Regions from separate parts of the Faecalicatena orotica genome, predicted to be linked through region 2. Evidence: riboswitches for the same ligand, from Rfam matches in the RefSeq annotation. Region 2 holds a riboswitch; the other holds the start of a gene.
What was found. Region 2 has a riboswitch for thiamine pyrophosphate ahead of ABIN22_RS07045 (thiamine-binding protein). Riboswitches for the same ligand answer to the same signal wherever they lie in the genome.

Region 1 (15,287 bases), on a different contig from region 2:
ATTCAGGCTGTATTCATTTCCATCCTGCTACCAAAAATGAACCTGTCGTCACATAGCAGTATTCTACATTATGAATACTTTTCAGGCAAACAAAATGCCCCACGCTAAATTCCATTTCGATACAATAATCCCTAATAAAACATGACCGATAATGTTCCTGCAGAGAATAGATCTCTAATGTATCAAAATCAGTTAAGGATAATAGTATGGTCTCTTTATCCCCGGTTTCATTTTTCCAATATTCCAGCGATCCAACTACTTTTTCAGACATTCTGAATACAGATGTTTCTCGAGGAATTTCGTATCCAATTGATACTTTTCTGGCAGTGTTGCATCAACCCATGCCATACCTCTAGAAGTTATTCTATCAGATTCTAAATAATCATAAGTTAATTCTATTTTTTGCTTGCTCACCATTTAACTCTAAACTAGCATAGAACTTTTCTTTATAAATCACCCCAACGGTTTACAAGTATTTTGTTCCGATAAAAGAATTGGATTGTTGGAGCATTTTATGTATAATATTCGCGTGGCAACACTTTGGCAACAGAAAATCAGTAAGCCAGAATAACAGGTATGTATTCTAGCCAGACCGAAAGATAATCCTGGCCTGTCGGTATTGCGCAGGCAGCAAAAGCAGATAGAACGTCTGACAGGAGCATATTGTGTACTTTATCTGAAATAACTAAATTATTATTCCAGAGATAAAATGCTAGAAGAAGGAATCCCTTTTGTATGGAAAGATCATCAGGTCTAGGACTGCTATTGAAACAGAATGAAGCCAGAGCGTTAAAACCCTGTTTCAAAATTTCTTTTCTTACACAGAAATTTTTGCTATTAGCTCTTTACGAAGAGTGGGATGATCTGACCGTGACTGCAGCTGCGGATAATGGCTGTTTCAAAAATGTCAGTCACGAGAGTATTTGATGAGAAGGTAGAAACTGCTTTGGAGGAAATGATGGAGGAGTATGTATGGTAAAATGATTGGAAAGCCCCCATCTTCCACCCCATTTGTTGCCCAATATTTAATAATATGCTAAAATGGACAAGTAAATCAACTGAAGAAGTCAAACTATTTATAAGAAAATTTATTTATACGAAAGGGACACACACATGATAAAAATTCAGGAATACAGTGGACATATTCGAAACTGGGAAGCGCTTTGCAGGGAGCTTAAGATTGACTCTTCTTTACCGAGGGAAGAGCGTGAGCAGGCAATTTTAGTGAAGGCATATGAAGCATGGGGAGCTGACATGGCCAATCACATGCATGGGATGTTTGCATTTGCCCTTTGGGATGACGAGGAGAAGAAACTTTTCTGTCTGAGGGATCAGTTTGGCACGAAGCCGTTCTATTATTATGAGACGGCGGACGGGAAGCTCCTGTATGGCACCTCTGTCCGCAAGATTATGGAGCAGCCGGGATTTGTGAAAGAGCTGAATGAGGAGATGCTGCAGTTATATCTGACGTTTACATACCCGGCGGGGGAGAACACTTTCTTCCGCGGCATGAAGAAGCTTATGCCGGGGCATTATCTGACATGGCAGAGAAGGGAACTGAGGATTCATCGATACTGGGCGCCGGAATTTCATCCGGACGAAAGTAAGTCTCTTGATGAGTGGGCGGATGAAATCCATACAACGCTTCAGGAGATTATGACGGAGGTGAAGTCTGCTGATGAGACTGCACAGTCATTCCTGTCAGGAGGGGTGGATTCTTCTTATGTACTGGCGATGTCTGATGTAAAGATGGCGGATTCCTGCGGCTACGAGGAAGAACGGTTTGATGAATCGAAATTAGCACAGCAGACGGCAGATATTCTCGGGCGTAAGTTTTTCAGACGTGTCATTACTCCGGAAGAATATTTCGCAACAGTTCCTTATGTGATGTACAATATGGAGCAGCCACTCGGGGATGCTTCGGCCATCGTGTTTGCCATCGGCTGTAAGGTTGCGGCCGACCATACGAAGATCTGCTATTCCGGGGAGGGCGCAGACGAGTTCTTCGGCGGATATAATATGTACCGCAATGCAGAACGCTATGGGGAAAATCTAAAAACGTTTTATGTCGGCAATACAAACATCATGAAGGAAGACGAGAAGAAACGGATTCTGAAAAAATACGATCCGGACGTTCTTCCGATCGAACTGGCAGAACGGATTTATGAGGAAACGGAAGGGCTTGACCCGCTTTCCAAGATGTCAGATGTAGACATCCAGATCTGGCTTGAGGGAGATATTTACCTGAATGTCGATAAGATGAGTACGGCTGCCGGGCTGGAGATCAGGATGCCGCTTACGGACACAAGAATCTTTGATATTGCGTCAAGGATGCCTTCAAAATATAAAGTAAACGAAGAACAGAATAAGGTAGCGTTCCGCACGGCTGCGGCAAAAGTACTGCCGGAAGAGATTGCTTTCCGTAAAAAACTGGGATTCATTGTGCCGATTCGTATATGGATGGCAGACGACAGATACAATCAGGATGTGAGGGAGAAATTCCACAGTGAGATGGCCGAGAAGTTCTTCAATGTAGACGAGATCAATGCGATTTTCGACGACTATATTGGTGGTAATTCCGATAACTGGAGAAAAATATGGACTATCTATACATTCCTTGTCTGGTATGAAGAATACTTTGTAAAACGCTAAACAGGAGGATGCAAAGATGGACTGGATGCAGGGCTTGCAGAATGCGGTCGATTTTATAGAGGACCATATTGGGGAAGAGATAGACTACGCGGAGGTTGCAGCGCAGGCTTATTCATCAAACTTTCATTTCCAGAGGGTCTTCCATATTATCTGTGGATATTCCTTAGGCGAGTATATCCGGAACCGGAGACTGTCACTTGCGGGGACGGAATTATCCGCGGGCGGCAGTAAAGTGATTGATGTTGCACTGAGGTACGGCTATAACAATCCGGAGAGTTTCAGCAGGGCATTCACCAGATTCCACGGGATTACGCCCCAGCAGGCGAAAACCGGGAATGTGAATCTCAAATCCTTTTCCAGAGTTTCCGTAAAACTGATACTAGAAGGTGGAACGGCAATGGATTACAGAATTGAGAAGAGAGAAGCATTCCGGGTGATTGCAAAGAAGGAAAGGTATGGAGGCGGCGAAGAGGAGATCACGCAGAAAACGATACAGGCCACATGGGCGGAGTGTATAGAGAATGGTACGATCGACACTTTATGCAGATATTTACGTCCGGAAAATATATTCGGCGATGCCATCGTGGGAATCAGCATGGGGGAAATGCGAGGCAAAGATTTTGACTATGCGATTGGGGCAGCATATACAGAAGGTGAAGTCGAAGAAGGCCTGACAGTAGAAGAGATACCGGCTGAAACATGGGTGATTTTTCCGTGCACTGGGGCCATGCCGGACGCATTCAGGGAGCTTTGGAAGAAAATATACACGGAATTTTTCCCTGCGAGTAAATACCAGCCGGCCGGGGGCGTGTGCATTGAAGTGTATCCGAGTGCAGAAGTGGATGACCCGGACTATCACTGCGAAATCTGGATTACAGTAGAAGAAAAATAAGGTTTTGACAAGAGAATAAAAGTTTTTTCCGGTGTGATTTGTGCCGGAATCTTAAAACGCACAGCAGGACTGTACTGAACGTCTGCTGTGCGTTTTTTAGAGTTATTGAATAAAAAGTACTGGGAATTACAGCCACTTTATAGAAATCGCCAATAAATACATGATAAATTTCTATTTGATGGATAAGCTACAAGGTAATAAACTATAGAGGTATATCTAAAAAGGCATCATTGTCATAGCGGAAAGAAAAGGAGATTTTTATATGGACCTTTTGTTAAGTATAAACTGGACAGCGCTGCTGGTGCTGGCCATTGCATTGCTTCTGTTTAAAGTATTGAATTATATCGCTTACAAAGTAAACTGGACACTCGTGATACTGAGCAGTCTTGTGATGGGGGCTGTATTGGGTATCTTATTTTCATCAAAGGATAATGCATCGCTCATCTGGCTGGAACTGATCGGTAAGATCTATGTGAATATCATCACGGCTCTGGTTGCCCCGGTCGTCCTCGTTTCTGTGATATCCGGTTTTATTTCACTGAATAATAAAGAAAAGATGAAAAGCATCGGACTAAAATCCGTTTTCTGGCTCCTGCTTTCAGCGGCGGCCGCTATTGCCCTGAGTATGTTCTTTGGAATTGTAACAGGGATCGGTAAAAGCGGGGGCGCCGTGTTTTCCGATATTTCTTCGGTAACAGACAGCACGCTGTCTTCCTATGAGGGGATGAAAACATCGTTTGACCAGGTCCTGCTGTCCCTGTTCCCGGCGAATGTGATCGGGGATATGGCATCAAACAATGTGACCGCCATCATCATAATTGCGATTGCCGTGGCAGTTTCTTATGTCGGTGTGGCATCTGAGGAAGGGGAAGAGAAAGTAAAAGGATTCCGGGATTTAATAGAGGCGGTCAAGAAAATTATATACCGTATTCTGGCATATGTGATCGACCTGACTCCTTACGCGGTACTATGCCTTGTAGCGGGATCGGCGGGGAAATTATTCAGCGACAGGACTGCATTGATCCAGCTGGTTCTGCTCGTTGCGCTGATTTATTTTGTAAGCTTCCTGCATACCTACGGTTTTAATACCATTTTATTGAAGTTTTATGCAAAGGTAAGTCCGGTTAGATTTTTTCAGAAGATTTTTGATGCACAGGCCGTTGCGTTTACGACGCAGAGCAGTGTCGGGTCGCTTCCTGTGACAATCGAGGGGCTGACGAAGAAAGTCGGGGTAGATGAAGAAGTGGCAAACTTTACCGCGCCGTTGGGAACGACAATTGGCATGCCGGGCTGCACCTGCATCTGGCCGGTGCTTCTGGTTCTGTTTTATGTCAATGCGGCGGGACTGGACTGGGGAGTGGGAGAATATGTTATTCTGGCATTCATGACACTGGTGCTGTCTCTCGGCGGGGCCGGAGTGCCGGGCATAGGAGTCGTCTCAGCGGTTGCACTGTTCAGTGCAATGAACCTGCCGGTCGCAGCCGTTGTGCTCCTGATGCCGATCAACAATATTTCAGACATGGCCCGCACACTGGTAAATGTTACGACCGCAAATGTTGCGGCCGCAGTCGTTGCACGGGGCACAGACCTTCTCGATGACGAGATATTTCTTACAGAAAAGCAGGGGAACAAATAAAAATATTTAGAACAACTTATTTAAAGCCCTGACCGCATCTTCCTGAGACTGAAAGGGCAGGGGGATCTTCTCACCATTTGAATATTTAATTACAATCTCATACTGGTAAAAATGTTCTGCGCCGAGTGTCTGTGTGGATATCCCCTTAGAAATATGTGCACATGCATCGGCGGCGTTGGAACACTCATTGGAACTGCCATACAATGTCACGACATCAATCCCGGTGACTTTACTCTGGAGGGCATCTCTTAAACCATCGCAGAACGCAGTCAGCTGGCTCTGGTTATTGTCAAGGAGGGCTTTGGCGATCACGTCAGTCTGCTCCTGAGTCAGCGCTTCGTACTGTTCCACCCGTTTCTGAAGTTCTTCTTCCGGAGTATCTTCCTCCCAGTGGGCATCGATTCCCTGAGTGGCAAATGCCTTTTCGATTTCCGCCATTGAGAAGTATAAGATGCGGAAACCTTCCGATTTCAACTGTCTCAGCGAATTATCCGTAAAATCCCCTGCAAGCACCGCGCCAAAGAACGGTAAATAAATATTGTATCTGCTGATTAACGGTTTGATGGCCCCGGATATTTCCTGGGCCTTGTTTTTAGAGTGTTTTGTATACCGTCTCCATGCCATTTCGATGAAAGCGCGGGGATGGCCCATGACAAACTCGCTGCCTTTCTCCTCTATCACGATGTCCAGTTTGTGCTTATTCTCGTTGACATCGGCCCATATGACCTCTTTTCGCCCGTTTCTGGCGGGTCTTTTATGCTTATAGTCCAGATACATTCCGTATTCTTCTGCAATCGGCCTGCAGTAATTAATGATAGTCAGTTCCAGCAGGTCGCCGATAATCTGCCCGAAACGATGTGCCGGTGATTTTGCCATTTTTACCCCCTCACCCACAGGCGCCCTTCTTTTAAGGGAACGCTGTGCTTTCTGTTTTTCCATTTTACATTTCGATCACGTGTCTTTTCAAACCAGTATTCTTTAAAACCTGCGGAAATAGCCAGTCTGCCCAGCCATTCATCGACCGGAACATAAATCCCGTAAGGTGCGGAATCGCCGATTACAAAGCAGGTCAGGGAACCATCCTTGCAGACGCGGCGGAGGTTCTTCCAGATTTTAGCGAGATCCAGAAAATAAAGCGCGATCATGGTGTGATAGTTCTTTTTGCCGCCGTGGAGCTCCTTCTCGGCGTCCAGCTGCCTGCAGACGTCCAGTATTTCCTCGTAGATCGGTTCGAGCAGCGGTGACTTCAGAAATTCATAAGTATCTTTGCGCTCGCGGGAAACCATCTGTGAACAGGAGCGGACCAGATTTGGCCGTATCTTCTTCTGCAAATCCCCCCAGCCCTTGATTTCCCCGAGTACGGACAGCTCCAGACGGGTCGCGTCGGCATAATCATAATTATTCGCATACGGGGGAGAAGTGATAATCAGATCTACGCTGTCAGCAGGGACGTCAGAATCTTCCCTCGCATCCTGAAATAACAGATTTGCTTTGGACTCATGGGAATGGGCCTGCATATACTGCATGTCCCCGCACATGATGTCCGTCTGTTTCTGAAAGGCTTCGTATGCATCCGCGACCCTTGCCTTTGTCTTATTGGGAAGCACATACTGCCATGTGGCAGTTCCGGCATGCGAAGCGCTGCGCAGGATTGAAATAAAATTCATCCATGCCAGAAGATATTCATCTGTATCATCCTTATTGATTTCCAGTGCTTTTCTCAAATAATTTATTTTTTTCAGATTATCGATATCATAGCTCTTATAAACGATATCAGGATAAGTATACATCTTGGTCTTTAAATGCTTAGCACAGTCCAGTATCTTATCGGCCTCGCGGATGAACAGGTCCGTGTCGGCAGGCCATGATAACTTTGCTTTTGCTACTTTATAAACAAACGGGTGTCCTTCATATCCAATGGAAGAGATCCCCATTTTATCACATACTAATAGTGTTGTTCCGGAACCGGCAAACGGGTCCATAACGGTGACGGCATCTTTCGAAAGCTGGCTGGAGGCCAGATATTCATGAATCATACTTTCAACCCACTCTGCTGAGAAACCGGCTGAATAGCGGTACCACCTGTGGAGTGGAAGGGACATATTATCGATGAAAGTTGAAGTGCTGTCTTTTTGAATGCTGTTAGCCATCGTTGTTTCCTTTCATTTTTGGTCTAAAATTACAGTATAACACAAAATTTAATCCCGAAGGGTTCCTGATAGAATTTCCAGCATTTTTTCAATCTTTTCACGGAGGACGCCTACTTTATGTTATCGACCTATATTGTAACAAATAATCGCAAAAAAGTACAGAATTTGCTTTTTTCAAGCTTGACAAAAAATTTGTGATCATGTATATTTATACACATAAATTGAACAGGGGAGCTTATAGATAGGCTGAGAGGAAGTTGTGAACTTCGACCCATATACCTGATTTGGATAATGCCAACGTAGGAACGGAAGTAAGTAATATTACGGGAAGTGCCTGAGGCATTTCCCGTTTTTGCGTTTTGGCTTTAAATTACATAAGCAGTACCGACGAGAGTGAATGAGAGTTCATGAAGGGGTGCACCACCGCGGGTGTATTTCTTTTGTGAACTCTTTTTCCATAATAAAAGAAACATGAAAATGATCGAGAGGAGGAAATGATATGCTGAAAGTAAACGGAAAGGACAGGATGTTTACAGCCGGGATGACCGTGGCGGACCTGCTTAGGGAAATGAAACACCCGGCGGAGCGTGTAGCTGTTGAAAGAAACGGGGATATCGTGCCGAAGAGATGTTTTTCAGAGGTCTGTCTGGAGGACGGGGATACGATCGAGGTTGTAAGTTTTGTGGGAGGGGGCTGATTATATGCTGACATTCGAAGAAATAGAAGCGGCGCTTATCCAGCGGCATACAGAGGAAATACAGAAAAAACTGAAGACTGCGAGAGTGGCGGTGGCCGGGCTTGGCGGACTTGGCTCCAATGTGGCCTTTGCACTGGCACGGATCGGCGCCGGGCACCTGCACCTGATTGATTTTGACCGGGTGGATATCACCAATCTTAACCGGCAGCAGTATTTTATCCGGCATATCGGCCTGTACAAAACAGAGGCATTAAAACAGGAGCTTGAGGAAATCAATCCGTATCTGGATATTAAGACAGATTGTGTGAAAGTGACGCCGGAGAATCTGAAGCAGTTGTTTCAGGAGGAAGATATTGTCTGTGAGGCGTTCGATGAACCGGAGGCAAAAGCAATGCTGGTCAACGGGATTCTGGAACATTTCCCGGACAAGTTTCTTATAGCGGCATCCGGCATGGCTGGATATGGCGGCAGCAATGCGATCCATACGAGGAAGATTACAGAACATTTTTACCTGTGCGGGGATGAGACCGCAGAATCCGCGCCCGGAAATGGGCTGATGGCGCCCAGAGTGGCACTCTGCGCCGCCCATGAAGCAAATCTGATCACAGAATTAATTATAGGAGGAAAAGAATAATGGAACAAAAAGACACACTGGTCCTCGGGGGACATTGTTTTGAATCACGTTTTATCTTAGGTTCGGGCAAATATTCACTGGAACTGATACGGGCAGCCGTGGAAAAGGCCGGGGCACAGATTATTACACTGGCCCTGCGCCGGGCAAATGAGGGAGGAATGGCAAATATTCTGGATTACATACCGGAAAATGTAACGCTCCTTCCGAATACTTCAGGAGCCCGGAATGCTGAGGAGGCAGTGCGGATAGCCCGTCTGTCCAGAGAAATCGGGTGCGGGGATTTCGTGAAGATAGAAGTTATCCATGACTCCAAGTATCTGCTCCCCGACAATTACGAGACAATCAAGGCGACGGAAATTCTGGCAAAGGAAGGTTTTATCGTAATGCCTTATATGTACCCAGATCTGAATGCGGCGAGGGACCTTGCAAATGCCGGTGCAGCCTGTATCATGCCTCTGGGTTCACCGATCGGTTCTAACAAGGGGATCTGTACAAAAGAGTTTATCCAGATTCTGATCAATGAAATTGACCTTCCGGTCATCGTGGATGCCGGCATAGGAAAACCTTCACAGGCCTGTGAAGCAATGGAAATGGGCGCGGCAGCGGTCATGGCGAATACGGCGATCGCGACTGCCGGAGATATCCCTGCAATGGCCGAAGCCTTTAAAAAGGCAGTGGAAGCCGGGCGCAGTGCATATCTTTCAGGGCTGGGCCGTGTACTGGACCAGGGGGCAAGCGCCTCATCACCGCTTACCGGGTTTCTGGCAGAATAGGAGGAGAAATGAGCAAAGAGAATCATGTAAATGAAAGTATTTTAAATGCTGAAATCAAGGAGTGGCAGAAGAAAAACCGTATCGACCATATGACCTATCTCCCGGGGATGGAAGTAATCGAATCGGAAATTCAGGAACAGGTATTATCTGCCATGAATACATACGATTACAACAAGTATACAGAAGCGGATGTCCGGCGTGCACTGGCACACGACAGCCGCACACCGGAGGATTTTGCGGCGCTTCTATCCCCTGCGGCGCTGTCCCTTTTGGAGGAACTCGCACAGTGTGCAAGAATAGAGACGAGGAAGCATTTCGGAAACGGTGTAAATATGTTTACCCCTGTCTACATAGCCAATTACTGCGAAAATTTCTGCATTTACTGTGGGTTTAACTGTCATAACAAGATTAACCGGGCACAGCTTGGCGAAGAAGAGATCGAGAAGGAGATGAAGGCGGTTGCTGAAAGCGGACTTGAAGAAGTCCTGATCCTGACAGGGGAGAGCAGGGCAAAATCCAGTGTGGAATATATCGGAAAAGCCTGTGAAATTGCACGAAAATATTTTAACGTCATCGGTCTGGAGATATATCCCGTGAATTCGGATGAATACGCTTATCTCCACAAATGCGGTGCTGATTACGTGACAGTATTTCAGGAAACCTACAATGCAGAAAAATATGAGACACTCCACCTGGCCGGGCATAAGAGAATCTTCCCGTACAGGCTGAATGCACAGGAGCGTGCACTCAGAGGCGGGATGCGGGGCGTTGGTTTTGCGGCGCTGCTCGGACTGGACGATTTCCGCAAAGACGCATTTGCGACGGGAATGCATGCCTACCTGCTCCAGAGAAAATATCCGCACGCCGAAATCGCATTTTCCTGCCCGCGGCTGCGCCCGATTATCAATAACGAGAAGATCAATCCGATGGATGTCCATGAACCGCAGCTCCTTCAGGTAGTTACGGCCTACAGACTGTTTATGCCGTATTCGAGTATAACGGTTTCGACAAGGGAATGTGCACGGGTAAGGAACAATCTTGTCAATATTGCGGCCACGAAGATTTCCGCCGGCGTCAGCACGGGAATCGGCGAACATGTGGAAGACATCGAAGAGAAGGGCGACGACCAGTTTGAAATATCGGACGGGCGTTCGGTGGAGGAGGTCTATCAGGATCTGCTTGATCTGGACCTGCAGCCGGTCATGAAGGATTATCTGTATGTGTAGGGGGGAAGATTGTTATAAAAATATCATCGCGGTTACAAACAGAAATTTATGTGACCGCCCTTACATGGAGCAAATCGAAAGAATCTGCTCCAGGCATCCGAAAGCGGTGCTGGTCAGAGAAAAAGATTTGCCTGTGAATGAGTATGCACGGCTTCTGGCACAGGTGCAGGAAATCTGTCTCAGATATGGCGTGCAATGCATTGCACATACTTATACAGATGCGGCTGTACAATGTGGAATTGATGTGGTTCATTATCCTCTGAATCTTCTGCAGGATGAGATGCATCACCCTGTATCTAAGAAAAAAATACTTCATATCAGGAAGAAGGGAGCTTCGGTACATTCCGTTGAAGAGGCACTTCTGGCAGAAGCGCTGGGAGCGGATTACCTCACGGCCGGACATATTTTTGAGACCGGATGCAAACCGGGAGCAGCACCCCGTGGGAAAGATTTTTTACGTTCCGTCTGCACAGCCGTGAAGATTCCGGTCTACGCGATTGGCGGGATGAGCGCGTCGGAAAAATGCGTGGAAAGTATGGTTTTATGCGGCGCAGCAGGCATATGTGTGATGTCAGAATGTATGCAATGGTAAAAGTGCACAAAATTTATTTTTGTAATTATTAGACAAAAAAATGTCAAAAATGTTGGAAACCCCCGTAAAATCAAAGGACTCCGTTAAAAATTTCACTAATAAAATTTCTATTAAATTTTTATAAATTCTGTGCAATTCCACATATTGAATTGTTGGCAAATATACTATATTATTTTAGTGAATAGGTAAAATAAATAGATTTATAGAATCACACTATAATCTAAGAACAGGGGGATCAGCCATTGGAAGCATTGGGAGAAATTGTTGTAAAGGTGAATGATTTTCTGACGAGCTATTTATTGATCGTAGTACTCGTCGGAGCAGGAGTCTGGTTTACAGTCAGACTGGGATTTGTTCAGATCAGAGGGTTCAAAGAGGGCTGGAACCGGACATTTGGGGGCCTGTTCAAAAAGCAGGGAGCAGCCGGGGCAGACGGTATGTCATCTTTCCAGGCACTGGCAACAGCAATTGCTGCACAGGTAGGTACAGGTAACCTGGCAGGAGCGGCAACAGCAATTGCAGTCGGAGGTCCGGGAGCGATCTTCTGGATGTGGGTCAGCGCATTCTTTGGAATGGCAACGATCTATGCAGAGGCCATGATGGCACAGAAGTACAAAGTTGTCGGAAAAGACGGCGTGGTTACCGGCGGTCCGGTATACTACATAAAGGCAGCATTCCACAACAATATGTTTGGTAAGATACTTGCCGGGGTCTTTGCAGTTTTAATCATTCTTGCATTAGGCTTCATGGGAAATGCGGTACAGGCCAACTCCATCGGAGACGCATTCAACGGAGCATTCGGTATCAATCCTGTTATCGTAGGCGTGATTGTTGCCATCCTTGCATTCCTGATCTTTGCAGGAGGTATCAAACGTATCGCTTCTGTAACAGAAAAAGTCGTACCAATTATGGCATTGTTCTATATCATTGGTTCACTTATCGTAATTTTTGCTAACTTCAAGAATATTCCGCTTGCATTTGAAGAAATCTTTGTAGGTGCATTTGCTCCTCAGGCAATCGGCGGCGGTGTGCTTGGAGCTACAATCCAGAAGGCAATGCAGAAAGGTGTTGCACGTGGACTGTTCTCAAATGAAGCAGGTATGGGTTCCACACCTCATGCACATGCAATTGCAAAAGTAGATCATCCGGCAGAGCAGGGCTTTGTAGCAATGATGGGAGTTTTTATTGATACATTCGTTATCCTTACATTAACAGCACTTGTTATCATCACAACACGCTCGGTAACACCAGATGGTTCTTTAACAGGAACAGCACTGACACAGGCAGGATTTACAGCAGTATTCGGCAAATTCGGATCAATCTTTATCGCGATTTGTATGTTCTTCTTTGCATTCTCTACCATTATTGGATGGTATTTCTTCGGAGAAGCAAATATAAAATACTTATTCGGACCGAAAGCCGTAAAGATTTACACAGTTCTGGTATGTGTATGTGTAGTACTTGGTTCTATTGCAAAGGTAAGCCTTGTATGGGATATGGCAGACTGCTTTAACAGTATGATGGTTATTCCGAATATCATCGGCCTTGTATTCTTAAGTAAGGTAGTTAAGAGCGTACATGACGACTACTATAATAACTTCAGAAAGAACAAATTAAAGAAATAACTACCCTGCGTGAGATCGAAAGGTCTCACGCTTTTTCGTTTTTCAACAGAATTGATCTTACAAGAAGAGGAATATTTTTACAAAAAAAGCCCACACTAAAGAAAAAATGAAAGAAGGTATTATGTGTGGGAGAACAGACGGTAAAACTATTGAATGAATGCAGCAAAGGCTGTAAAATGGGGATCGACAGCATCGAACAGGTCAGGAAGTTCATCACGGAAGATGCAGAACTGGAGAAAGTAATCGGGCATTATGATGAAAAATACAAGAGGCTGGACGAAGAAACCGCACAGCAGCTCCGTAAATACGGGGAACCCGAAAAAGAACCACCCATAATGGCGGAAGCCTTTTCCTGGATGACGACAGAGATGAAACTTATGGTCAAGGGTAACCGCAGAGAGGTGGCAAAACTTATGATAGATGGCTGCAGCATGGGAATCAAATCAATTAGCGAGGCCCTCAACAGCAATACGGAGGCGGAAGAACCGGCGAAGTCCATAGCAAAAAAATTAGTCAAAGCCCTTGAAGATTTCATGAAGGATATGAAGCCGTTTTTGTAGCTTCGTCTCTGATTTCCCTGAAAGCTCTTGACGAAGCTATTTTGGTAAGCATATAATAATAGAAACGAAAACCCAACATGCCACTTTATCAAGCGGACTACGTTGGGTCTTTTCCTTATTTTGATACTATAATGAAGTCGATTATTATGCAGGAGGATACAAGAGATGAAGAGAATGACATTGGGAACCAGCAGCCTGGAAGTTCCGGTAATCGCGGCGGGATGCATGAGAATTAATGCTCTGGATGAGGAAGATCTGGAGAATTATATCAATAAATGCATGGAACTTGGCATGAACTTCTTTGAACATGCAGATATTTACGGCAGCGGAAAATGTGAGACGCTGTTCGCAGAAGCATTTGAACGCACCGAGTTCAGACGCGAGGATATTATCCTCCAGTCCAAATGTGGAATCGTACCCGGTGTTATGTATGACTTTTCTAAGGAACATATTATTAAATCCGTAGAAAACAGCCTGAAAAGACTGAACACAGATTTTCTGGATGTTCTGGTGCTCCACCGCCCGGATGCCCTTGTGGAGCCTGAAGAGGTTGCGGAAGCATTTGACCTTTTAAACGCATCCGGAAAGGTCAGAAACTTTGGTGTATCGAATCACAAGCCGATGCAGATAGAATTGCTGAAGAAGTATGTCAAGCAGGACATCGTAACGGACCAGCTTCAGATGAGTATTCCATTTTCTAATATGATTGCCAGCGGGCTGGAAGTGAACATGCTGACAGACGGGGCAGTAGACCGTGACGGCAGTGTTCTGGACTACTGCAGGCTGAAAGATATGACGATTCAGGCATGGTCACCATTCCAGTATGGGTTCTTTGAAGGCGTGTTTATTGGCAGCAGCAAGTATCCGGAACTGAATCAGCAGCTGGAGGATCTGGCTGAGCGTTATGATGCCACACCAACTACAATAGCAACAGCATGGATACTAAGACATCCGGCCCATGTTCAGATGATCGCAGGGACAACCAACCTGAACAGGCTGGAAGAGATCGCACAGGGAAGCGAAATAAACCTGACGCGGGAAGAGTGGTATCAGATTTATTTGAGTGCGGGGCATATACTGCCTTAGGTTTCGAATAGAGTCCGCCCGGCGTAACCGGGGAAGGGGCTTATGGGAGTGCGGGTTTTGATGAAAAGCAGCCCTAGATGAAAATGAGCGGGAAATGAAGGCACCGCCGGCATGCGAGTAAACGCTGGATGCGTTTACTCTGTAGGCCGGCTTGAAATCAGGCTTTGTAAGCCTGATTTCAGCCTTCATTTCCCGCTCGTTTTCATTTAGGGCTGCTTTTCATCAAAACCCGCATTCCCATAAGCCCCTTCCCCGGTTACTCCGGGCTGCTTTATTCGAATCGGAAGGTAGTGACTCAAATGAGAAATGATTCCTATTTATCTGTGATTTCGCTGTGCAGTTCCTGTAAGGATTTTACATCCCCGTTGCCGTGTTCTTTCACGTACTTGATTCCTTTGGCTGTGGCTCTTGCGGCTGCCATTGTGGTCATGTAAGGGATTTTTCCTTTGATTGCTGCTTTTCTTAAGTAACTGTCATCGTGGGCGCTGTCTTTTCCTACCGGTGTGTTGACGATGAGGTCTATCTTTCCGTTGGTGATCAGGTCCAGGATGTTTGGTCTGCCTTCGTAGAGTTTCTTTACTTTCTCAGCTTCGATTCCGTTTTCACGGATCAGGTCGTAGGTCGTTCCTGTCGCTACAATTTTAAATCCGTCTTCAGCAAAGCTTTTTGCGATCTCTACAACTTCTGGTTTGTCCTTGCGGCTTACGGAGATCAGTACAGTTCCTGACAGCGGGAGTTTTGTCTGGGTTGCTTCCTGAGCCTTG
Region 2 (15,287 bases):
GCTGTCTCACCGCTCTTTTCCGCTTATGAGAAGCCTGCACACTTTGATGCAGCCTGACGGTTGCGTCCCGATTTTTTCTTGATTCTTACCCTTACTTTGAAACAATATCTCCATCATCAAACGGATCTCCGCATTCTGGGCAGAATTTAGGCGGGTGCGTCATATCCTCAGGTTCCCAGCCACACTTATCACAACGGTACTGGGGAACCCCCTCAGGCTTTTTTGCACCGCACTCCGTGCAGAATTTTCCTTTGTTTATTGTTCCGCAGCTACAGCTCCACCCTGTTTCCTGTACTGGTTTTGGAGCTCCGCACTCTGAACAGAATTTTCCTTTATTCCCAATGGCTCCGCAGCTGCAGTTCCAGCCGTCTGCTGCAGGCTGTTCATTCTGCCGGTTCTGCTGCTGGCCGTTATACTGCCGGCTCTCTTTTTCCCGCTCTCCCATCTGGTAAAGGTTCTGGGAATTCATTCCACCCATTTGATTGGCCATTCCCATCCCCATAAATGCCATAGCAGGCCCTGCTTCTTTGTTCTCGGCTGCCGACTGCATAGCGGCTCCCTGCGCGCCTGTCAGATATGCGGCTGCCATAGTCGGGTCTCTGAATACAGCAGACCTCTGCAGTTCCTTAATGTATGCCTCGTCTTTTTCAGATGCACGGATACTGCTGATCGCAATGGATACCATTTCAATCCCTCTTGTATCATTCCATTTACCTGAAAGAATATCCTTCAGGGCATCTGTAAGTTCCATTGTGTGGCCGGGCAGCGCACTGTAGCGGATCCCCATCTCTGAAATCCGTGCAAAAGCAGGCTGAAGGGCATTCAGCAGTTCACTTTTTAACTGGCTTTCCATGTCCTTTGCAGTAAATTCTTTTTCCACATTTCCGCAGACATTTTTATAGAACAGAATCGGATTACTCAGGCGGAACGAATATTCCCCGAAACAACGGATTGCAATGTCCATATCCAGCCCTATATTCTGATCTGTCACCCTGAACGGCACCGGGTTCGGAGTACCGTATTTATTGCCTAAAAGTTCCTTTGTATTGAAAAAATAAACCCTCTGGTCACTCCCGGTATCCCCGCCCATCGTGAAACGGCTCAAGAATTTCTCGAAAGTATCTGCGACTCCCTGATCAAAGCCGCCCCAGAAAATAGTGGGTTCTGAAGAATTATCCCATACAAATTCGCCGGGTTCTGAAGAAAATGCAACAATCTCACCCTGATCCACAATGATCATACACTGTCCTTCATTGACCGCTATAATCGAGCCACTGCTGATAATATTTTCTTCTCCGTACTTATTGGAACTCCTCTTGGATGTGCGCTTTACCCCCTTTGTGACAATAACGCCCGCTTCCATAGACCTGCAATAAAAATATTCCCTCCATTGGTCTGCCAGTACACCCGACGCCGCTCCGATTCCTGCCTTTAATAATCCCATATCCTCCTGCCTCCTGATTCAAATTTTAGGTTCCGGTTCACGGAATATCCCGTAAACCGGAACACTCTTACTTCTTCTATGTATGCATTCTCCCCGATTTAGAACTTACCGCTGCCTCCGCCATGTTTTTCACCGCTCCTGCTTGTATGGACCGTTGTATCAGCCTTGCTTTGTTTTGGCTTCTCCTGAGTAAAACGACCGCTCGCACCCCCATGCTTTTCACCGTTCCTGCTCGTATGGACCGTAGTGTGGGTCTCACTGTACTTTGACGTATTCTGGCGTTTCGGTGGTTCCTGACGTCTCGGCGGTTCTTTACGTCTTCTCTCATCATAACGTTCAGACGGTTCCTGATACCGGGACTGATTATAATTCTCTGGCGGTTCCTGCCTCTGTTGTTTTACAGGAACTTTTTTTACATCACTCGTTAAAAGCACATCATTCCTGCGAATCTGCGCAGAAACATCCTTACGCCTGTATACATCGGCATTTTGTTGTTTATATGCCGTCTTCATTCCTAGCCGCATCACAACCATATAGACGGCGGATATAATCAGCCCTAATATAAGGGCAGGAACTATGTAAGCAGCAGGTGTTTTAGGTGCCTCTGCCTCTTCCACCTGCACATTAGACTGCTTGTCTGCCGGCAAGCCGCTGTTTGACGGCTGATTGCCCGCAGTTTGTCTCCCTGCATCTGTATCAGGACTTCCCTCCACTGCATTTTGACTGTCTGCTGGAGGATTCAATTTCTCTTCGAATTTTTGGGTTAGTGCTTCAAGATAGCTTTTAAATCCGGCACCGAACTGTCCATTGGAAAAATAACTCTGTGCCGCATTTTGCCCCAACGCATTCATGTCATAGTCAGATAACAAATTAATCACATCTCCATGCGTTGAAATGGACCACTCACCAGCGCCCATATCCACTAAAAACAGCACTCCATCCTTCTTTTCCCCAATCCCGTACCCATTACTGTCAAACAACATATCAGCTTCGGCCTGGACATCCGCCTCCTGCCTTTGAGTTTCCGTTACCAGTACGACATCTATCTGATATTGTGTAACAATCGTGTTAATTAGCCCAGTTAATTCTGCTTCTTCTTCATCCGTTAGAAGTTCCGCATTGTCAATCACTTTCGGCAGATCAACTACATCACTGGCTGATACCGGTATTATATTTACCAGAAACAGGCAAATCAATGCTGCCGCAAAAAATCGTATTCTTTTCATTTTCTGTCCCTCTTCCATCATATATAGTCTCCATATTTTCTGATGCATTTCCTGTTCCGGCACTTATAGTAAGAAAAGTATCATGAGTATGTATATAATTGCACTGCTTCCCGCAAACACACCCAGTGCATATTTCCAGAACAGGCCTTTATCAACTGGGAGTTCTCCTGCCAGTTTCCCTGTCTGTCCATTTATTGCAAAACGGTATATCTGATCCTTGTACTTTATATTCAGCAGCCATACCGGAAGCAATGCATACTTTATTTTTCCTTTTCTGCAAGTAATACTGCAGCTTTTCTGTGTAATGGCACTATATTCCTTTTTGTTGACAGACTTCATCAGGGCATCTTCAAATGTGCTTTTTATCCTTTCCTCAGCCCGGCCCCGGCACGCTTCCTTAGACAGGTCAAATTTCATAGCTTCATAGCCTGACAGATACCCCTCCTGAAACTTTACTGCCTTTCCTGCATCAAAAGGTTCTATGGATTCCATATATGCGTCGTCTATTTCAGTGGAGCCGTCTACCGGTACGTGTTCGAAGCTCATCTCCCCTTCTCTTGACAACAGGTAATAGTCATTTCGTGTATATTCATAACTATCATCTTTCCATTTTTTTCTTTTCTGTGCATCAAAAACCATTGTCCCCTCTGCCTGACAGCTGAACAGCCAGAATGGGACATAAATCCCTTTGATTTCTTTAATTCTATTCTCAGAGCGAAAAGCCTTAGGTAAAAGCTTCTTCCCTTTACAGAACTTCTTATACGCCTCTTTTGCGGCCCCCTCATCCAACATAAAAGGGATAATCAGGTCTGGCTTGAACTCTCCTGACACCTGTTCCGGAAGAATCACAGGGCTGTCACAATATGGGCAGGTTGTAGATACCGTAGTCTCATCAGCCTCCACTTCTCCGCCGCAGGAAGGACAGGTATAGACTTTCGTACCGTCTTCTTTTACCTTCCATTGTATCGGGTTTTCCGAGGAGCCCTCCTCCCATTCATATGTATCTCCCCGGCCATCAGTTGATTCTACAATCTCTGCATATTGCCGGATTGCATTCACACTGACTTTATTGCCACAGGAAGGGCATTCAAGCTTCTGGGTATCACTGCTGAACACCAGGTTTCCACCACAACACGGGCATTTATAGCCTTTTGTACTCATATTTCATACTCCTTTTCTCATTCGGTTCGTTTTCATAAAAGAATTCATTTAATTAGTTTTAATTATATCATAGAATCCTGTAATTTTAAAACACAAAAGTCTTCCAACGAAAACAGACATCTAGCGAAACAAACGTCATACAAATGTAAATACAAAAATAGCGGGTATCTGCCTGACTTTTCTGCCGGCAGATACCCGCGCGTATCTTTTTCTGACAGGTCTGTCCCCTGTCCATTCTGTTTTCGCTTTCATTTACCTGTTGTTTTTCATTACAATTTTTCTATAATCATCCGTTTGTATTCCAGAAATTCCTCCGAGAGATTGAAATCCCTCCTCCGGGGTTTTGGTTCCTTTATCATGATTTCTTCTGTAATTTTTCCCGGGACCCCTGTCAGAAGATAGATCCGGTCCGACAGCAGGACTGCCTCGTCAATATCATGAGTGATAAACAATGTGGACATCCGGATCTTATCCATGACATCCAGATACCACCTGTGCATATCGCTTTTCGTCAGAGTATCCAGTGCGCTGAACGGTTCATCAAGCAGGGCGACATCTTTCGAAAACATATAAGTCCGAAGAAGAGCTGCCCTCTGTCTCATTCCTCCTGAAAGCTGATGCGGATATTTCTTCTGCGTTCCTTCCAGCCCGAATTCTTCAAAATAAGGGCTCACTTTCTCTCTTGCCGCTTTCTTTTTCTCCCCTTTGATCAGAAGCGGCAGTGCCGCATTATCTTCGATCGTACGGTAGGGAAGCAGCAGGTCCTTCTGCAGCATATAGCTGATATGGCCCGGCTGTCCTGTGACATCCTGCCCGTCAAGCAATATCCTCCCCTTATCCGGTATATTCAGACCGGAAATCACATTAAACAGGGTCGTCTTCCCTCCGCCGCTAGCTCCCAACAGGCAGACCAGCTCGTTCTCATGCAGTTCTATGGAAATATCCTCAATAATGTTCTGCCCTTCATAGGACATTGTCACATCTGTTACTATCAGTTCTGCCATTTTCTACTCCAGATAATCGTTATTGAAACCTGTGTTTTCAGGGATTTCCTCTTCGGACAGGCCGTTCTCATTGATCCAGTTGTAGTAAGCATTCCACCTTGCAGGTTCAATATATCCCCACTGGCTGACTTCTGCTTTATACTGGTCTTTCATGTATTCCTGACTTGCCTGTACGAGGTCAGGATCAAGCTCCGGCGCTGCCTTGCACAGGATGTCGGCGGCGTCTTTCGGGTTCTCGATTGCAAATTCATAGCCTTTCTTTGCCGCAGATAAAAATGCCTTCGTTGTATCCGCATTTTCTTTCATCCATTCACGGTTTCCAATGATGACCGGTGTATAAAAATCAAAGGCACTGTTGATGTCTTTAAATGCAAAATAGTCGGTATCCAGACCTGCAACTTCTGTCGCAATCCCCGCCCATCCATAGAAAATCCAGATTGCATCCACAGACTTGCTCTGAAGTGCTGACACCTCATCCGTCACGGTGCTGGGAATCAGTTCCACTTTGCTGAAGTCTCCGCCGTCCGCTTCAACAACATTTTGCAGAGTAGCCTTTTCCAGTTCCAGATTCCATGTGGCATATTTCTTGCCCTCCAATCCCTTTGGACGGTCCATACCTTCCCCTTTGCGGGAAATAATTCCGGATGTGTTGTGCTGTAAAACCGCCGCAACGACTTCGACCGGAAGTGCATCATCTCCGGTAAAAGCAGGCATCAGGCTGTCCTGAAAGGAAACACCGAACTGTGCTTTTCCTGACGCAACCAGAACTTCCGCCCCGTCCTCCGGAGGCTGCACGATCTCCACGTCAAGTCCTGCATCAGCAAAGTAACCTTTTTCCTGAGCCACATAGATACCCGTGTGATTCGTATTCGGAGTCCAGTCAAGCACAAAGGTAAGCTTAGTAAGGTCTTTATCTGAATCCTGATCCGATTTCTTTGTATCTTCCGATTTTCCGCTGCATCCGGCCATACTGGCAGTCAGCGCCGCAGCGAGTAAAACCGCTAAAATTCTCTTTTTCATAAACCATTTCTCCTCTATTTTGTTTCTTCCCAGGGCATGCATTTTTTCTGAAGCAAATTGACCAGCTTCATCAGAACAAGACTGATTGCCGATATCAGAAAGATGACTGCAAACATCTTATCAAACGAAAATCCTTTCTTTACCCTGATCATATATACTCCCAGTCCGTTAAATCCTCCCAGCCATTCAGAAATCACCGCTCCGACTACTGCATAGGATGCAGAAATCCTGAGGCTTGCAAAGAACTGGCTTAAGGAACCCGGAAACTTCACAAACCAGAATGTCTGCATCTTCGACGCCCCCATTGAACGCATCAGATTGATCGTATCCCTGTCCGCCGCACGGAATCCATCCAACAGGCTGACGGTGATCGGAAAAAACGTCACGATGACAATCAGAATTACCTTCGGCAGCATCTCATATCCGAACCACAAAACTAAAAGCGGTGCAATTGCCACTGTCGGAACCGTCTGTGTCAGGACAATCAGTGGATAAAACGCCTGATAAACCTTTTCAAACCGGTCCATTAAGACGGCCATCAAGAACCCGATCAAAACACCCATTGCAAGACCTACAAATGCTTCTATAAGCGTTACCTTCGCATTGCTCATCAGTACCGGGAAATCAGATACAAAAGATTTCACGACATCTATCGGTGAGGGCAGCATAAACTTTGAGATCAGGCCGGTCCCGCTGGCTGTCTGCCAGAGGGCTAAAATCACCAGAATGGCAAATGCCGGCCAGAAGCCGGCTGACCAGTTCCTGCCCGCTTTATGCATGATGTTTTGTGACTTTCTTTTCAATAGTAAGCACGTCTCCTTCCGGCTTGTAGGATACTTTGATATAAGCCGCTACTGATGGTGCGCCCGCGCGGATTGCAATATGCTGGCACTCTTTTACAATATCCATCAGTTCATCATAATCTCCCTCGATTGCTGTTTCAAACGGTCCTACATAATAGTTCAGGCCGGTGCTTTTAATATAGTCAATCACCTCATCGACGATACGGATCAGTTCCTCATCATTTGCCGCCTCCGGCAGTGTCTGGATTGCTACACTTGCATTCATACTTTTTTCCTCCTGATTTTGAATTTTTCTGACATACCTTATGGCACATCTTGGAATTAGGTATCCTGAAAACGAAAAGAAAACCCCGTCAGATATGTCTGGCGAGGTTCGCATGCTTCATATGTCTTATAGAACTTCTTTATTCTATAAGTATACTCTGTATATCTACTTTCCTACGCTGGCATTATCCAGATCAGGTATACGGGTTAAAGGTCTGTTTACCTTACTCTCAGCCGGTTTGCACCAGCACCCCTGTCTTATTTAATTCCACATTTAGTTTATCCTGTAACACTCCTAATGTCAAGGACAGATAAAAATTTCCCACGATTCCCTTCCCTCACAGGATGACCGAAGTAGTTGTCCCCTCTTCCTTTGAGGACCTGTAGACCAGTCTCCAGCCATGCACGCCTGCTATCTCATGGCACAGCCCGATTCCAAACCCATGCCTGTCCGCATATTCCGGGCGGAACCCCTTAACCCGGTTCATCTGCCTTAACTTCTTTTCGCTGATTGGCTCTCCGTCATTCCAGATGATGATATCCTGTTTATCTGCCGTAAGCTTTACATGTTCGCCTGCATTCACCGCATTATGTACCAGATTTTCCAGCATACAGCGTATTAAAGTCGGGTCCCCCTGTACCGTTTCTATCCGGCAGTCCACTTCCAGATCCGGGTACAGCAGTTTTATCTGGTCAAGCAGTTCCTTAAGCCTTACCTTCTGCATCTGTACGCGTCCTTCCCTCATACCACCCATAATCAGAAGCTTCTCCACGATATTCCCCATATTGAGCGAGCTCTCTACAATCTGCTGTGCAGCAAAAAAACGATCTTCTTCGCTGAGATTCCCCATCATCAGATATTCTGCGTATCCCTGAATTCCGGTCAGCGGCGTGCGCAGTTCATGGGCAATCTGGCTAACCGGCCGGTTAATCCGCTTCATTGTCAGGTACAGCATAATCCCTATGACTGCTGCAATCAGGACACTAAGAAGCATTATCTGTATGATACGCTGCTTCTGTGCATCATTGAAAGAAGCCATACTTTCCATATAAGAGATGTGCAGAACTGCACCACCGGACATTACAATGCTGTCCCGGATCAGGATATATGGTGTCCTTCGCCAGGTAACCACCTGCAGTCTGGCGCTGTCTGCGGCATCTAAAGGAATATAGTCAACCACCTTTTCTTCATCAATTGACACACTGATTTTAACCCCTGTGGCCAGATATCTTTTGGCCGCATCTTCTATCTTTTCCTCCAGCTTTCCCCTGTCAGTTTCCTGATAGCCAGACAGCATGTAGGCGATGCCCTGTTCCCCCGATACAGCCCGGCTGATCCAGTCCTTAAGTTCACTGCGGTACAGAACAGCATGGAGGGCAAGCAGGCTTCCCTCTATCATAATCAGGAAAAACAGAAATGTAACAAGAAAATTCTTTTTCCATAGCTGCATCTTAAATCTCCAATCGGTACCCATATTTAAATATCGTTTTTATCTCCCTCTCCAGCCCCAGTTTCTGGCGCAGGCGCCGGATATGGACGTCAACAGTTCTGTCATCCCCGTAAAAATCCATTCCCCATGCCAGATCCAGAAGCCTGTCTCTGGAAAGCGCAATATTTCTGTTGTCAAGAAGTACCTTCAGCAGTTCATACTCACGGGAAGTCAACTCTACCGTTTCTGCATTTTTCGTAACAACAGCCTTCGCCGTATCCACTTCCACATCCCCGATCCGGTACAGTGTCTGCTCCTTATGAGAACGGCGCAATGCTGCATGTATACGTGCCGTAAGTTCTTCCATTGCAAATGGTTTTACAATGTAGTCTTCGGCCCCGCCGTTCAGCCCCTTTACTCTGTCGGAAATCTCGCCCCTTGCAGTCACGCAGATGACCGGAATCTCCCTGAACTGCTTCAATAAATCGAAGCCGCTCATATCCGGCAGATTCATATCCAGCAAAATCAGATCCGGTGCTTTTTGCTCCACGGACCTCAGGGCTTCCCGCCCCTGAAAGGCGGAAAACCCTCTGTGTCCTGTCATTTCGATTGTACGCCTGATTAATTCATTGATGCTTTTGTCATCCTCGACAATTAAAATATCTGCCATAGGCGCCCCCTGTTTTTATGTATGATTCGTAAAACTATTCATGAATTCAGAACAGTTACTGGTATCCTAATGCTTTCCCCCCGCAACCGCATCGACAATTATCTTTGTCAGATCTTCTGCCGAAAAATCAGATATCACTGCCTTATCCGGGTCAATCCCCCTCTTTCTGCAAAATTCTCCGATTGCATTTCTTGCATCCTCGAGCTGGTTCGTATCACGTATATGGGCTTCCAGTGACCATTCCACGATCTTATAACCGTCCCTTTCGGCATTATCTTCATACAGTGTCGATGCCCCCAGGTATTTCAACAGCCACAGTGCCTCCTCGTAGGCAGAGATTTCACCCTTAATATCTTTTACCTTCGCGGTATCGTAATTCAGATTATATTTCTCACATACCTGCTTTGCAATCTTCTTGTCAAGCTGGTGCTCTTTATACAGTCTGTTGTTAATTCGGTCCTTCTCTTTTTCTGTCCCGTGGTCTGAAGTATCAAAAGCCAGATTCCCAATTTCAATCAATTCCTCTGCCGTTAAATCAGAAACTACAGACTTGTCCGGATTAATGCCGTGGTCCCCGCAGTATGCTTCTATCACATCTTTCCCTCCGGAAAATGCATAAATCTCACAGATATACATCTCCAGTGACTGCACAGGACCTGCCTTACCATCCTTAATACTTTCCTCGAGCAAGGGGGAATTACCTAAATCTTTTAAAAGCCTCAGTGCTTCCGCATAAGAGGACATTTCTGGTGTGATTTCTTCCAGCGTAACCGTATCATAATCCAACCCGTACTTTTCACATACCTTTGCGGCAGTCTCCTGATCCTGATTATACTCTTTATATGGTGCATTCTGATCCCATACTTCATAATATATTTTGACTATATCTGACGGCTCATCCATTTCTTTATCTGCCGCCTTTACAATCTCACTGACAGCCAGCGTGTTCGTAAGTTTCATTCCGGCGCCCAGCACGGCTGTCATGCATACAACCAGACCTCCCGCAATAACCGCAGCCTTGTACTTCCTCCATATCTCTTTCATAACCCATATCTCCTTTCTCCTGTCATAATGCCGTATAAACCGGTGAGTACAGTACTCTTTTGTTACTATTGTTCCTTACACACTCATCATAAACAGGAGATGTTGCAGACTTATTACAGATGGATACCGGCAGGGCTTTTTTCATAATAAACTGGTTTATTTAGAAAGTAACACAGCAGCTGCGCCGCTGTGTTACTTATTCAGTATAGCATAATATAAATACTTACACTATGTGCCCTTTTACGATTTATTGGCAGATATTTTATAAATCCCTGTTATTTTTTCTTTTTCGTCCAAACTCTACCTCTCCGCTGTTCCTGTATGCTTCTCTTCCTCTGAGCTGCATGACTGGTTACAGCAGCAAGGGGGCTTTGGAAGACAGGGCGGTTTCGGTGGACATGGGGGACACGGCGGCTTTGGCGGGCATGGCGGTTCCGGCGGACACGGCGGCTTTGGCGGGCATGGCGGATGTGGCGGACACGGTGGTTCCGGCGGACATGGCGGATACGGCGGCCTCGGTGGATATGGCGGATACGGTGGATATGGCGGATACGGTGGTTCCGGCGGATATGGTGGATATGGTGGGTACGGTGGTTCCTGAAAATACGGCGGTCTTGGCCAATATCCGTTATACGGAGGATACCCGCATATACATGGCGGATAAGGATACATTCCGCCCCCCTGATTTGAATTACTATTATTATTATTATTATTATTGTTATTATTATTTGAAGTATTATTATTAATGTTTATCCCCGGTCTGCAGGATTTCTCTTTTACTTTACCTGCTGCCGCGCATACACAAATTTCTGCTGTAACTGTAACTCTTTCATTAAGCAGCCCGGTTCCAATCGGCTGATAATTTGGTGAACTCTCAGGCTTCATGGTAACCACACGTGTTACATCTGTTGTAAATGATGCACTTAACGTAAAGCATATATAATCCTTCATCGTTCTGACAGCCAGATAAAATTCGTCTCCTATAGACGGTGTTTCGATACTATTTCCGCAGAAATCCATAAATACTGCTGAAAAATCATCCTGACATGTGCATAAAGGTTCTATCGTAATACTGGGCTGCCCAGTCAGTCCGGACTGAAGTCTGAAAGGGCCTATCAATAGTCTTCCACATACTGTCCTTAATTCATTCGGACAGCCTGAAAATACCAGATATGGTACGCTTACATCTGATGGAATTTCTCCCGTATTGCAGCAGTCAATCCCTGTATTTTTGCAGCAGTTCTGGTTTGCCGCCTTTGGGGGCGCCGGTACTGCTGCTGAGTCTGCAAATTCTCCTGCAAGTTCCAGAAGACGCAGGACGGCAGCACGCATTCTTGCTGACTTCGGATGTGCTTCATCTGTAGTACAATCTAAAAAATATACTTCATCAGGCGCAATCTGCCCCAATAAAACCCACAGGGCCACCTGAACAGCAGCGTAGGCATCATTGTCATCCAATGGAGGGTTTGCTGTTGGATCTCCCCCCGCTAGTGCAAATGTCTGTGCCGCGCTGACCGTTGGAAAAGTATTTGCCAGTATCCAGGCAAGCATCTGCTTTTGTCTCTCCGTGGCTGTTTCGAAAATAGATTCAAACGGAGCACTTACATAGGGAATATCCCCATATGGTCCATCCGCAAATTTATCCAGACAATATGCAAAACCCGTCGTTCCATTTTGAGTCAGTCTGAATTGAAATATATTGTTGTGATCCGGCCGGTCCAGATGATATCTGGATTCAGTAGTAGAAGGCAGTGAACAGTAGTTGCGCACTTCCGGATCACCTGTCGCAGTCCCTGTCAGATCGGTACCAGGGTAAATCGTAAAAGGACGCGATACGATCCGGACAGTCTGCTGATTGATGACTTGTATCATAATTTGATCTCCGGTAAATTTGTTCTTATGATACGGTATGTTCGGTTTTCAGATATGTTCCAACTTCAAAAAAACAGTATTTATTAGTCATCAAAACTGGTAATTTCCGGCTGAACCGCCAAGGAAATCAGATTTATCTTCTACACCATGTAAAAAATAAGATTCAGACCTTAGAATTTTATGAATAAAACAGTCTGGGATTTTGATGTGAAGTCAGTATAGCACTGCCTGGTGTTTTATACAAGACAAAGTTTCCGCTATTGGATGCCCTGCATCAAATTGAAGCAGGCCCAACAGCGGAAACCATATAGCTTGCAATATATTTCATGTTCAAGAAATCAACGCTTTTTCAGATAACAGATACACAGGATTCCTCCTGCCAGACTGCATACAGCCAGCAGTGTAAATCCGTATCTTAACTCACCGGCTCCTGCCAGTTTTCCAAGAATGAGTGGAGACAAAACTGCCCCCATCCCGCAGCCGGCAGACATGATACCTGCTGCCATTGCCGCTCTTTCTTTGAAATCCTCCGTCGCAGTCCCCATGAGATTAGGCCAAAGTGTCCCAAGTAAAAATCCCAGAATGGAAAACAAAATCACAGCTGATTCTGCCCTTTCTGTCATAGAAATCCAAAACAGAACAGGTACTGACAGAAGGAAACAGGATGGAAGGAGGAACCGCCTGTACCGATACAAAAGTCCCGATGCGAAACGGGACGGGACCATAAAAAGCCAGAAAGAAGAAACTGCCCACGCAGACAACGGCGCTCCTCCTAATTCGATCTGCATGTAGGAATCAATATAATAACTGACTCCAACCTCCAGGCCTCCGTAAAGGAAAAAAGAAAACACGAGCAGGGAAAAAATGGGTGGGAACTTTATTGCACTACCTGCATTCACATTTTTTTTAACTGCCGGCGCTGCTGTTTTAATATCCGGCAGCTTGCTGCATATTCCCTGACTTATACAATGGTTTCCACTGCTTCTCTTTAAAAGTAAGCAGCCACAGAGAACGAGAAATCCAATACCACAGATAATAAACAGGATATTCCAGCCTGCTCCCTGCTTTGCGGCCCATGATATCAGATGGGGCCCTGCCACTGCCCCAAGGCTGAACGCACCCTGTACAAGGTTCAGATACAAACCCGCTTTTTCCCGGTACTGCTCCGTCAAAACAGCCGAAACCAGGCTTTCACACACGCTATATCCTGAACCGATCAGAAAGATTCCCAGGAGAAGTATCTCATAGGCATGTGCCGATACAACAATTCCACATCCGACAGCAAAGACAAGGCAGAATATGCGGAGAATTCTTATCTTCCCCGCACGTTCTGCCACCATTCCAAACAAAAACGGCATCATAATTATCGCACTGTACTGTGCCGCAACCAGACTTCCATTCCCGGTTCCTGACAGGCCGAAGTCCTTCGCCATTTTAAGCAGTGAAATCTGGAATCCGCCGGATTCAATTCCGAGAAGAAACAGTAGTACCAGTGATATCAGAAATAGTTTCAGCTTCTTCATCTAAACACTGTAGCCGGCAACCGGATAGTATGCCATGTCTTTCCTTCTGTCAAGACGGCCGTAGACCGCCACAACTGGTACACTGCTGTTTACAATGACCGCAAACTGCCCCGGCCTGATCTGGTATTGTTCTTCCCCCAGTGGTTCATCCATACGAAAACAGCAGACACGTTTTGCCGGTACATTCAGCAGAATCCCTTCTTTTGGTTCCTCAGCTTCAAAGAGCAGGTCCAGCCTGATCCCGGCATCCTCTTTTCCCGCATTCACAATCATCAGAGCCTCGTGGCCGAAAGGCTCCTCCTCACCTCTGGGCGGAAGATCTCCGTCAGCAAACACCCATGTCTTTTTTCCAATCTCCATTTTCATTCCCTCCTATTTTACATCCTCTTCAAACCATGCATCCAGTTCCGGGCAAAGCGGTCTGCATCCATCTTCTGTGATTGTATAAACAGTTTCGATTCTTGCCCCATGCAGTGTTGGATGTCCGAAGAAACTCACATCAACACATACCGTCATCCCCGGTTCCAGTACATCTTCAGAGTTCGGGCCGTAGAAAGGAGCCTCTGCCTCCATCAGTCCGATTGTATGTGCAAACGGGCAGACGAGATAGGGAAGGAGCCCTTCCTCCTGAAAGATCTCACGTCCGGGCACATCAATCTCTTTTCCGGATACTCCGGGTTTCAGCATGGCCTTCGTCGCCCTGAGTACCTTCCTCAAAATATTAACCGCCCATTTCTGTTCCTCCGTATACGTACCTGATACGGGCACCGTTTCTCCAAATGTTCCCGCATAACCATTGACTCTCGGCGCAATTCCAAGCATGACCCATTCGCCGTCCTTTAATTCCTTGTTGATCGCAGTCGGTACCACAGCGTTGGATCTTTCCCCACTTCCGACAATCGTTGCATATGCAAAGCTGTTTGCACCATTTTTCCGGCATACATACTCACCGGCGGCTGCAATCTCGTGTTCATATGTACCCGGTTTTACTAATTCCTTCATTTCCAGATACGCCTGGTATGATAGTGCCGTCGCCTGTCTTACGTTATCCAGTTCCCACTCTGACTTATGGGAACGCAGAGCCTCATATTCATCTGTGATATCCACCAGTTCCACGCCTTTGAACCCTTCTGCAAACTGTGTGTAAACGGCATGGGGAATCACAGTCGTCCCGACGACACCAATCCGCTTTAATGAAATTCCTTTTCCGTTAAGTTCCTCGTATAACTTTTCAAAATCTATAATGCTGGCATTTGGATACTCTTCATCTGGCACCATAAATACTGTAAAATTGCGTGTTTCCCGCACTGCACTGCTCATCTTTGCAAACGGCTCGCTTTCCGGACCACCCAGCAGGATTGCTTCTCCCTTAGCAGGGAGAAAAACTGCTCCCTTTTCAAACTGCGGGCACCAGCCTGTTACATACCACCCGTTCGCAATATTCAGTTCATCGTAATAAATCAAAGCAGCATCAAGCCCGCCTTCCTCTAAGATCGCGCGGACCTTTTCCATTCTACTGTCTGTTTCTCCCTGATTAAAATATGACATTACAAAACCTCCTTTTCTTCTCCCTGATTAAAAAATACCAGTTCCATTGGCCATTCTTTCCTGCCGGCTGTTTCCTCAATATAGACGAATTCCTCCATCCTTTCCCTCCAGTCTGCGTAGACTTTACTGGAATCAAGAACTGCCTGCATCCTTTCTTCATCGTCTGTCTCATAATAAGCAAACAGCTTCCTTCCCAGATTCCAGATGGAATAATTCCGGATTCCCGCCTCATTAAGCACTTCACGCATTTCAGGCCATATGTTTTCATGTGCCTGAAT

Region 1: linked by a shared signal. The riboswitch ahead of thiS (sulfur carrier protein ThiS) and the one ahead of ABIN22_RS07045 (thiamine-binding protein) in region 2 are both predicted to bind thiamine pyrophosphate.

The regions. Positions count from the first base shown of each region.
Region 1 covers NZ_CAJJZH010000002.1:490,507-505,793, forward strand. The annotation lists gene ABIN22_RS05790 (hypothetical protein) at 14-271, opposite strand; gene asnB (asparagine synthase (glutamine-hydrolyzing)) at 1,114-2,652, shown strand; gene ABIN22_RS05800 (AraC family transcriptional regulator) at 2,669-3,544, shown strand; gene ABIN22_RS05805 (dicarboxylate/amino acid:cation symporter) at 3,807-5,180, shown strand; gene ABIN22_RS05810 (DNA methylase) at 5,187-6,056, opposite strand; gene ABIN22_RS05815 (DNA methyltransferase) at 6,059-7,330, opposite strand; TPP riboswitch at 7,548-7,654, shown strand; gene thiS (sulfur carrier protein ThiS) at 7,830-8,027, shown strand; gene thiF (thiamine biosynthesis protein ThiF) at 8,032-8,661, shown strand; gene ABIN22_RS05830 (thiazole synthase) at 8,661-9,434, shown strand; gene thiH (2-iminoacetate synthase ThiH) at 9,443-10,660, shown strand; gene ABIN22_RS05840 (thiamine phosphate synthase) at 10,653-11,252, shown strand; gene ABIN22_RS05845 (alanine/glycine:cation symporter family protein) at 11,495-12,877, shown strand; gene ABIN22_RS05850 (hypothetical protein) at 13,003-13,437, shown strand; gene ABIN22_RS05855 (aldo/keto reductase) at 13,603-14,523, shown strand; gene carB (carbamoyl-phosphate synthase large subunit) at 14,837-15,287, opposite strand, start outside.
Region 2 covers NZ_CAJJZH010000003.1:51,772-67,058, reverse strand. The annotation lists gene ABIN22_RS07075 (SPFH domain-containing protein) at 92-1,444, opposite strand; gene ABIN22_RS07070 (TPM domain-containing protein) at 1,543-2,670, opposite strand; gene ABIN22_RS07065 (TFIIB-type zinc ribbon-containing protein) at 2,734-3,831, opposite strand; gene ABIN22_RS07060 (ABC transporter ATP-binding protein) at 4,101-4,835, opposite strand; gene ABIN22_RS07055 (ABC transporter substrate-binding protein) at 4,839-5,855, opposite strand; gene ABIN22_RS07050 (ABC transporter permease) at 5,870-6,658, opposite strand; gene ABIN22_RS07045 (thiamine-binding protein) at 6,627-6,923, opposite strand; TPP riboswitch at 7,076-7,187, opposite strand; gene ABIN22_RS07040 (sensor histidine kinase) at 7,261-8,373, opposite strand; gene ABIN22_RS07035 (response regulator transcription factor) at 8,375-9,022, opposite strand; gene ABIN22_RS07030 (hypothetical protein) at 9,089-10,066, opposite strand; gene ABIN22_RS07025 (thioester domain-containing protein) at 10,367-11,938, opposite strand; gene ABIN22_RS07020 (MFS transporter) at 12,277-13,461, opposite strand; gene ABIN22_RS07015 (sensory rhodopsin transducer) at 13,462-13,821, opposite strand; gene ABIN22_RS07010 (M24 family metallopeptidase) at 13,834-15,009, opposite strand; gene ABIN22_RS07005 (L-rhamnose mutarotase) at 15,009-15,287, opposite strand, start outside.